One region of the Halobacillus litoralis genome, then DNA from elsewhere that is predicted to be linked to it. Evidence: predicted binding sites of a transcription regulator. Region 1 holds the regulator's gene; each other region holds the start of a gene.

Region 1 (3,286 bases):
TGCATGCAACATTCATGCCTAAACCATTGTTCGGTGTAAACGGATCTGGTATGCACGCGAACATGTCTCTTTTCAATGAAAAGGGCAATGCGTTCTTTGATGAGAAAGGGAAGGAACAATTGTCTGAGGTGGCTTATCAGTTCACAGCAGGCATTATCAAGCATGCAACGAACTTCACAGCCGTGACGAACCCTACCGTCAATTCCTACAAACGTCTTGTGCCAGGGTATGAAGCACCGTGTTATGTAGCATGGTCCGGTCAAAACCGTAGTCCGCTCGTACGTGTTCCTACATCCCGTGGATTGAGCACAAGAATCGAAGTACGCAGTGTGGATCCATCAGCGAACCCATACATGGCGATGGCTGTACTTCTTGCTGCTGGACTTGATGGTGTGGAAAATAAACTGGAAGCACCTGCTCCTGTCGATCGAAACATTTACGTGATGGATAAGAAAGAGCGGGAAGCTCACGGGGTGAAAGACCTGCCTGCTACATTGTATGATGCACTGGAAGAGCTGCATCAGGATCCGATTATGGTAGAAGCCCTAGGGGAACACCTATTTGAACACTTCATTGAAGCGAAAGAAATCGAATGGGATATGTTCCGCACCCAGGTTCATCCGTGGGAACGCGAACAATATTTGCAGACGTATTAAAGTATAAAACCCTTGAAGCTTTTAGCTTCAAGGGTTTTTTATGTATTTCTATACTTTCGATGGGGAGTTACATGTAACAAAAATAAGAACAAACGCTCCAGTTATAGAGGGTTACCAATGGAAGCGTACTTCCAGCTTATGAAACTGGAGAAGATTAAGTTGGCGTGGATCTATATCAATCGCGAAGGCGTCATATCACAAAGAGTGGTGAGAGTGGTCGACATTCAGGATGAACAGATCATTGCTTACTTCTATGAGCGAAAACAGGTGGGAACGATTATAAAAGATCATATATTGTCTGTACTTCCTTTAACATCTATCCGTAAAAGTTATGGAGTATGACATAAGTAAAGAAAGAGGCGAGGTTTAACTAAACCTCGCCTCTTTCTTTTAGTGTACGGTCCTGTAAAGACCTACGACTTTCCCAAGAATGGATACATCCTGTAATAGAATGGGTTCCATCGTTGCGTTCTCAGGCTGCAAGCGAACATGATTTCTTTCTTTGAAGAACCGCTTCACAGTGGCTTCTTCGTCTTCCGTCATTGCAACAACGATGTCGCCGTTCTGAGCGGTCTGTTGTTGTCTGACGATGACCATATCCCCGTCAAGAATTCCTGCCTCGATCATACTTTCACCTTGTACAATTAGTACGAAGGTGTTGTCATCCGACCCTGCAAGTGAATCGGGTAGAGGGACATATTCTTCAATGTTTTCAACAGCTGTAATCGGTGACCCCGCCGTGACTTTACCGATTACTGGAGCGTAAGAAGCTTCACTTCTCGGGATGCTGTGATCTTCTTCTAATTCAATTACTTCAATGGCACGAGGTTTGGTCGGATCGCGTCTAATATATCCTTTTTTCTCCAATCTGGACAAGTGACCATGCACAGTCGAACTTGAAGCAAGACCAACGGATTGACCGATCTCCCTTACGGATGGTGGATATCCTTTTGCTAGAACCTGTTCTTTAATAAAATCTAGTATTTCCTGCTGCCGCTTTGAAAGTTTACTCATAGATTAGCACCTCGTACATAGGATTATAGTAACCACATTGTACCACTTATATTTCAAAAATACAAACACGCGTTCGAAAAAAACCATTGACAAGAACCTGTGTTCGTATATAATGAGAATTAACAAACGCGAACACAGGTTCTTAAGAACGTTCGTTCTAGGAAAGCGGAGGGGTTATCAATGTTTAATAAATTATCTAAGCTGGATTACACCTACATCATTCTTTTTATTGTTAGTTTTATCATTCTCTATTATTCTATGGTCACAGCTGTTTAATAGAGAAAGAGAGAGGAACATCCAAGTGAGAGTAATTTTATATTGCAGGGTAAGTACGGAAAAAGAAGCTCAAGTGACTTCTTTAAAGCGGCAGAAAGCTGAGTTGACATCCATGGCGGATCATCACGGCTTCGAAGTTGTGGAGTGCATTGAAGAACAAGCGAGTGGTTACGATATTGAACGTGAAGGGATTTTCCGCATGCTGGAATGCTTTTCTTCAGGGCGTGCGGAAGCCTTATTAATCCAAGATGAAACACGATTAGGCCGAGGAAATACGAAGATCGCTTTGTTTCATCAATTGAACCGTTTGAAGGTCAAGGTGTACTCCCTTTCCAACCATGGAGAATTACAGTTATCGGAATCAGATTCGATGGTATTACAGATTGTTGGCATCGTAGAAGAATACCAAAGGAAAATACATAATATGAAAATACGGCGGGGGATGAGAAAAGCGGTAGAGGGCGGCTATGATCCATCCGCCAACTTATCCAACCGTGATCAGGCACCCGGTCGTGAGAGAATCGACTTTCCTATTGAAGAGGTTGTTCGATTAAGGAAAAATGACTTGACATTCAAAGATATCGCAGCGACTTTGAGAGGGTTGGGATATGATGTATCAAAAGCTACGGTGCATCGCAGATACAAAGAGTACCTATCGCTTGAAAAAGAGGAAGAATCACGGTAATATAGGATGTGTGGACAAGGATCTTTGGATTTCTTGTCTTTTTCATGTTTTACGATCCAGACTATGATTAAAGGAGAAGGATCTATGTTATCAAAAGAAAAAATTAATCGTATAAATGAGCTAGCTAATAAATCTAAGCAGGAAGAGCTTTCGAAGGAAGAGAAAGCGGAACAACAGAAGCTGCGCCATGAATATTTGAAAAATGCGCGCGCATCCTTCAAGAATCAGCTGAAAGGTGTGACCGTCATTGATCCGAAAGGGAATGACGTAACTCCAGAGAAGCTTCGTCAAATGCAAAAGAACGAAAAAAAGAATTAAGGCCAAATCGTCCGTATTCGATAATTTTCGAATGCGGATTTTTTCTTGTTTAATTCCCTGAATAAGGGGGAAATTAGGTTTGAGGCTGTGCGAAATTTTGCACAAAGCTTGTTTCGAAATGAATTTCATTATAGGATAATACATGGTACATATACCTGAAACGAAAGGGGAATGTTGAACATGGCAAACAGCCTTGAACAAACATCAATCAATACGATTAGAACTTTAACAATCGATGCAGTAGAAAAAGCAAACTCCGGACACCCGGGGATGCCGATGGGTGCAGCACCGATGGCATATACGCTATGGACTCAGTTCATGGATCACAATCCGAAAA
Region 2 (3,286 bases), 1.6 Mb from region 1:
GGCAATGATTGTAGCCATGCAGTTGATTGTACAGGGAATCAAGGAAGTGCAGCAGCGTCGTGTCGGCGTACCTGTAGAGCAGAATACATGGTTCAAGAAAATTTTCCGTAGAAAAGAAACACGTGGTGGAAAAGCTGATTATCTCAAGGAAGCGGATTTTGAGTTTGTGTCTGAACAGAAGAGAGCTGATGAATCTCGGGATGACCATGGATATAGGAGAAAGTCGATATGAATCATATTCCTGTCTTTGAAATGGAAAAGATAAGGTTGCGAGGGCTGAAAATGACGGATCACGAAAGCTCTTGAATAAATTTAGCTTCCGCGAAGAGGGGGTATTAAGGGAAACAGATTTTGATGGAGAGAGATTTCAGGATACGGTGGTGTTTTCCATGCTGAAAAAGGAATACGAGCGCATTAAACAAACGTTTGACCAATAATTCATGAAGCGTCTGTTCTAACAAGAACTGTTTTGTATGTTAAAATGGGACAAAATAAGAGGACGATTGAAGAGGAGGATCGCTTTATGAAAGAGTTTGATCAATTTAAAAACAATGGTGAAAACAGCGATAAAAAAAAGAACCAATTCACAATTATTAAAGATGATTCAACGGATGGACATGGAGGATATGGTGTCGGTTCCATCAGTTTGGAGAATATGACCCCGGTTATTGTGGACCCTAATGAAGACGAAGCCTATGTTGATATGGGAGCTCTTCATGCGCGTAGTAAAGTAGAAAAACGCATCAAATTCATTACCGATCGTGAAGTCGTTAAAAACGGACTGAAATATTGGATCGCTTGGGTGACGGTCGATCATCAGGAAGGAAAACCGTGTTACCACGGTGTAGCGGCCAGTGAGATTGTCGTAGACAGGTCTATCAAGCGCGGATACAAATTGATGCCTGAACACGTGAATCATATGGATAAATCCTTGAAAGGGCGCTTTGTGGTCGATCATCTTGATGAGAAGTCGAAGAAGCTGCTCGGCGGTTATTTGCGTGACTTTAAACCAGAATTATGGGAGAACACGGCGCAGGAACTCAAAGATTCTCTAGGTGTACAATAAATCATAACTGTAAGGTCATAGCATCGATACGTAGAGAGGGGAATCTGTAGGATTTCCCTCTTTCTCATTAGATCTTATGGTGAAAGAAAGGAGTGGATTTTTTGAAAAGGATTTTAGAAGATGATGTTGTGTTTCACTTTGTGATTGCTCTTGTGGGATTGATCTCGGGAATCCTTCACTTCCTGTTTAAATGGTCTTTTTATGCAGATCATGAGTATTTAACATCAGGGTTATGGTTTATTTCAGGTGCTTTCGTGATCTATGTGAGTTGCATATTCGTGTTCGGGTATCAGAAAAAGGCGAACGCAGGAAACAAAGAGATGGATTAGGACGAGTAATTTCCTTTTCCAATTTTAAAAAAGAGACACATGGGACATAGGACTGTGTGGCTAAGTATGAAAATTCCAGTTTACGATTCCTTCTTTTATGGTAGAATAAGAACAAACGTTCGTGTTGGAGGGAGCCAATGATGGATAACCGGAATCGTGATCGCGGGACGATCAAGTGGACATCGCTCATGCTGCCGGAGCATGTAGAGATGGTAAAAAAACTTTGGAAAGAAGATCAGCGTGTAGAAAAAGGCATCATGGATGAACAGAAAGCTGTCGAAATTGACTTTCTTTTGCAGCGGGCACTAACGGACAATCTTACTGTCCAGGTTAGAGTGCACAATGGTTTCGAGTATGAAGATATAAGGATGAAGGTGACCAATGTAAACCGTAACAACCACGCAGTAGTAGGGGTTGATGGCCAGACGAAAGAGAAGGTCCGCATCTCTCTAGATGATATCGCTGACCTCGCTATTTTGTAAGGTGTTCACGATTTGTTCACAAAATGTTCATGAAAAAAGTGTAAGAATTCAGACGCCCAATCTTGACGAATCAGCGATAAGGGTAATATATTAAGTAACACATGGGTTATACATGTTTACTAGGACAGAGAAAGCGACCGGTTCCCCGGTCGTTTTCTCTGTCTTTTTTTATTTTGTGATGAACGTGGAGTCATTGTTTTTTAAAGAAAAAAAGCGAAAGGTCATCCGTTGGGAGGATGACCTTTCGCGCCAAAGGAGTCAAAGCGAACCAGAACGCTTAAAAGAACCAGTCCACCACATCTTTAAACCATGGATCATCTTTGAATTCATCATCCACATCTTTACTTTCGTCTCCGCCACATACTTCCTTAGGAATATCGGACTCTTCCATGTACACTAACCGTTCCTGCGGACAGTTGGGGCCAGCGACATAGCCGGTTTCAGGATCGATGTAGACTCCTTTCACCCCTGGTGGTGGAATGAAGGCTGCTGTAGGCTCATTCTCATGTATTTTCTCCATCGTATCCGCCCAGATGGCTTTGGCATATCGATGGTCGTTGAAGTCTTCGAGCGGCTTACTGCCTTCATCATAACCGACCCATACACCGGAGACGTATTGAGGGCTGAAGCCGATCATCCAGCTGTCGTTGTCGGTGGTTCCAGATTTCCCTCCATACATGCGTGTCAGCTTCCCTTTGATTGGAGTGCCTGTGACAGATGCATAATCGGCATCTAAGACAGGATCGAACATTCCTGTCATCATGTGGGTGACAGTGAACGCCCGTACTCGATCGACAGCATCGTCTTTATTGTAAGTTGGTTTGTATTCATAAAGAACATTCCCGTGCCGGTCCGTAATTTTAGCGATCGTATGACCTTCAATGGATTCCGTTCCTTTCACCATTTTTCCATAGGCACTGACCATATCAAAAAGGGAGATGGAGGAGTATCCTAAGGCAAGCGCAGGGTGTGGCTTGAATGTTCCCTCAACACCGAATGTCTTCATCGTTTTTCCTAGTTTTTCTGGTCCGATATCCATGTGGGTTTTCACGGCATAAATATTATCGGAAACGGCAAGCGCTTGAGCCATGGAAATTGGTTCTTCTGCATATTGGTCGTTGAAGTTGGATGGAATATAAGGGTCGGTTTTACCTTCTACTTCAATCTCAACAGGCTGCGTCTCTTTCATCGTGACAGGGGAGTACCCTTCCGCGAGCGCTGCATAATAGAGAAAAGGTTTGATAGTCGAACCGACGGACCGTTTCGCCTGAGTGGCTCTGTTGAACGGACTCTCTCCATAATCTTTACCACCGACAAGGGCCGTGATCGATCCAGAATGGCCATCCATCACAGCAGATGCGACTTGGATTTCTTCACTTCATGGGATGTTTCTTTTCACCTGTTCTTCC
Region 3 (3,286 bases), 520 kb from region 1:
GAATTATGAATAATAAGACGCTCGTAATCTTTGTCATATAGGAGGAAAAGATCTGGCAATCATGCTACAATGTAGAAAAGTGAATGATCATTCAGTATGGAGGAAGTGTTATGAAAACATTGAAGGATACTATTATACAGTTCACATTGCCGACCCCGTATGCGGTGGGGGATGTTCATGTTTATCTAGTAAAAGGTGACCGGCTCTCCCTTATCGATGCAGGTGTGAAGACAGAAGAGTGCTGGAAAGTCTTGGTCGAACAGTTAAAGGAAGCGGGATACGAACCGGAAGATATCGAACAGGTGATTTTGACTCATCACCATCCCGATCATATGGGGCTTATCGAACGACTGCCAAACGTGAGAACCATCGCCGGCCACCCCATATTGAAGCCTTGGCTTGAGCGGGAAGAAGCATACTTTTCTCATTATGAGGAATTTTTCAAAGGCATGTACAAGGAATCTGGAGTTCCTGAGCGCTTTTTCCCATTGTTAAAGGGATTGAGGAAGACATTGAAATGGACGTCAGAAGGAAAGCTCACGCATGAGTTGACCGAAGGCGATCGGTTACCAGGTCATGAAGAATGGGTCACGATTGAAACTCCCGGCCATGCCCAAAGCCATTTGTCCTTTTATAGAGAAGGCGACGGGGCTTTGATTGGTGGAGATCATCTACTTTCCCATATTTCTTCAAACCCTTTACTTGAGCCACCTCACAATAAAGGAGAGGCACGGCCAAGGCCATTGCTTGATTATCGCGATTCTATGGAAAAGTTGTTACAGTGGGAGATTGGTATGGTCTATCCAGGGCACGGGAAAATTTTCGATCAAGCGCACGACCTGATTCTAGAACGATTGAAGAAGCAGGAACAGAGGGCGGAAAAGGTGCTTCGGATGTTTAGCGAGGGGCCATTACGTGCATATGACGTATGCAAGCGTCTCTTTCCGAAACACATCGAAAATCAATTCGGTTTGACGATGTCAGAAACAATCGGACAACTGGACTACTTAGAAAGCGTGGAGAAACTTAAGGTTTCTTACGTAGACGGAGAAAAATTCTATCAAGCAAATAGGTGATCGAATGAATGAACGAGTAAAAGGAAAAAAAGTGCTGATTACTGGGGCCTCGAGTGGAATTGGCGAATTTCTCGCGATTCACGTTGCACAGCAAGGCGGGACTCCGATCCTTGTTGCACGGACCGCACACAAATTAGAAATTATCGCAGAGAAGATTGAAGAAGCCTTTGGTGTTAATAGTCCCTGGTACCCTGCAGATTTATCCAATGATGCCGAGTGGAAAGATACGATTGATCGGATTTGTTATGAACATGGATCCATTGATGGGCTGATTAACAATGCAGGGATCGCCGTGTTTGATCCAGTGGCCGAATCGAATTGGCAGGATATCGAGCGTATGCTTTCTGTTAACGTGAAGTCGTTGTTTCGTGCCACACATCAGCTGTTGCCTCATTTGGTGCAGCATGGAGAAGGACACATCATCAATATAGCGTCGCAGGCAGGCAAAATCGCCACACCGAAATCAGCGGTTTATGCAGCGACTAAGCACGCGGTCATAGGGTTCACAAATGCGTTAAGGATGGAAGTAGAGCCTTTAGGCATCTATGTCACTTCCGTCAACCTCGGACCTGTGAGAACGAATTTCTTTCAACAGGCGGACCCGAGCGGGAAGTATGAGAAGTCTGTCGATAAGATCATGCTTGACCCGAACCACGTAGCAAGGACTGTCGTCGACCATTTATTTACGAAACAGCGGGAGATCAATATGCCTTCCTGGATGGATTCCGGAAGCAAAGTCTACTCTCTCGCACCAGTCGCAATGGAAAAACTCATGCAAAAACAATTCAACAAAAAATGATTCAAAACAAACCTCTTTCCTCATAAGGAAGAGGTTTTTGTATGGGATCCAGTGGAAAAATATGTATGACCTGGTACACCAATATTTGTAAGGACCTGGTCAAACAGGAAAGGGTAGAAGGAATTGGTACTTGCAAATGCGAACATATATTCGCATAATGAGGATATACTAGGTAAAGGAGGTGGAGGCGGCATGGGACATCCGAGCATTGATTATGGAAGGTACCCGGACAGGGGAATTTTGTGTGTGGATATGAAGAGTTTCTATGCAAGCTGCGCGGCCATTGACCGGGGACTCGATCCGCTCACGGTTCCGCTTGCTGTCGTGGCGGATACGAACCGGAAAGGTAGTGTCGTACTGGCTGCGACTCCGGCGATGAAAAAGAAATACGGCATCCGTACAGGAAGCCGTCTGTTCGAAATTCCTTCCGCGCCGGAAATCGTCATCGTCTCCGCACAAATGAGGAAGTACTTAGAAGTGTCCACTCAAGTGACGAACCTTTTTCATAAATTCGTTCCAAAAGAAAAGATCCATACGTACAGCGTCGACGAAAGCTTTTTAGAAGTAGGGGACAACAAAGGAAAATTCGGCGTCCCGGAGGAGACGGCTCAAATGATCGTGGATGAATTAAAAGAAACGTTCCATTTGGATGCTGCAATCGGCATTGGTCCGAACATGCTGCTTTCCAAACTCTGTCTTGATCTTGAAGCAAAAAAGAAAGGCATCGCTCGCTGGACGTATGATGACTTTCAAGAGAAGTTGTGGTCGGTCGCTCCTCTGTCAGAAATGTGGGGGATTGGACCACGACTTGAGCACCGTCTGAATCGTATGGGCATCTGGTCTGTTGGTCAACTGGCAAAATTCCCACTCGATCGCCTCGAGAAAACGTTCGGTGTGATGGGAAACCAGCTTTACTACCACGCGAATGGCATCGACTTGTCCGATCCCGGTGCTCCCATCATTCACGGTCAGGTAAGCTATGGAAAAAGTCAGATTCTCCTTCGTGATTACCAAGATCCGGAAGAGGTGAAGTACGTCATTCTCGAAATGTGTGAGGAAGTCGCCCGTCGTGCCCGGAAAAAAGGCCACGCAGGGAGAACGATTTCCCTTGGGATCGGTTATAGCAAAAGTGAAGGTGCGGGTGGCTTTCACCGGTCGGTATCCATTGAGCATCCGACGAGCATTACCATGGACATCTATCACGCCTGCCTCACCCTGTTCCACCGCTTTTATAACGGCGGAGTCGTCCGCCGCATTTCCGTTACCCTCGGAAACATTACGGAAGATGCGAATGTTCAACTCGACTTGTTTGATGACGGGCGCGATAAAAAAAGGGACCTCGGTTATGTGATGGATGAAATTCGCGAGCGTTACGGACAGGATATGCTTCTCCGCGCGGTTTCATGGACAA

Evidence for each region. The regulator LexA, encoded in region 1, represses DNA repair genes until DNA is damaged. The targets are predictions, from matches to a motif close to CGAACATATGTTCG.
Region 2: the regulator LexA is predicted to act here: its motif matches at 1,504-1,517, upstream of LC065_RS06830 (YolD-like family protein).
Region 3: the regulator LexA is predicted to act here: its motif matches at 2,015-2,028, upstream of LC065_RS12240 (Y-family DNA polymerase).

The regions. Positions count from the first base shown of each region.
Region 1 is NZ_CP129016.1:2,946,476-2,949,761, reverse strand. It holds gene glnA (type I glutamate--ammonia ligase) at 1-656, shown strand, start outside; gene LC065_RS15115 (hypothetical protein) at 774-998, shown strand; gene lexA (transcriptional repressor LexA) at 1,047-1,670, opposite strand; gene LC065_RS15105 (YneB family resolvase-like protein) at 1,972-2,631, shown strand; gene LC065_RS15100 (DUF896 domain-containing protein) at 2,716-2,949, shown strand; gene tkt (transketolase) at 3,130-3,286, shown strand, end outside.
Region 2 is NZ_CP129016.1:1,336,115-1,339,400, forward strand. It holds gene LC065_RS06815 (ABC transporter permease) at 1-232, shown strand, start outside; gene LC065_RS06820 (YwhD family protein) at 524-1,066, shown strand; gene LC065_RS06825 (hypothetical protein) at 1,168-1,395, shown strand; gene LC065_RS06830 (YolD-like family protein) at 1,533-1,877, shown strand; gene LC065_RS06835 (transglycosylase domain-containing protein) at 2,155-3,225, opposite strand; gene LC065_RS06840 (transglycosylase domain-containing protein) at 3,256-3,286, opposite strand, start outside.
Region 3 is NZ_CP129016.1:2,421,768-2,425,053, forward strand. It holds gene LC065_RS12230 (MBL fold metallo-hydrolase) at 111-1,076, shown strand; gene LC065_RS12235 (SDR family NAD(P)-dependent oxidoreductase) at 1,081-1,875, shown strand; gene LC065_RS12240 (Y-family DNA polymerase) at 2,068-3,286, shown strand, end outside.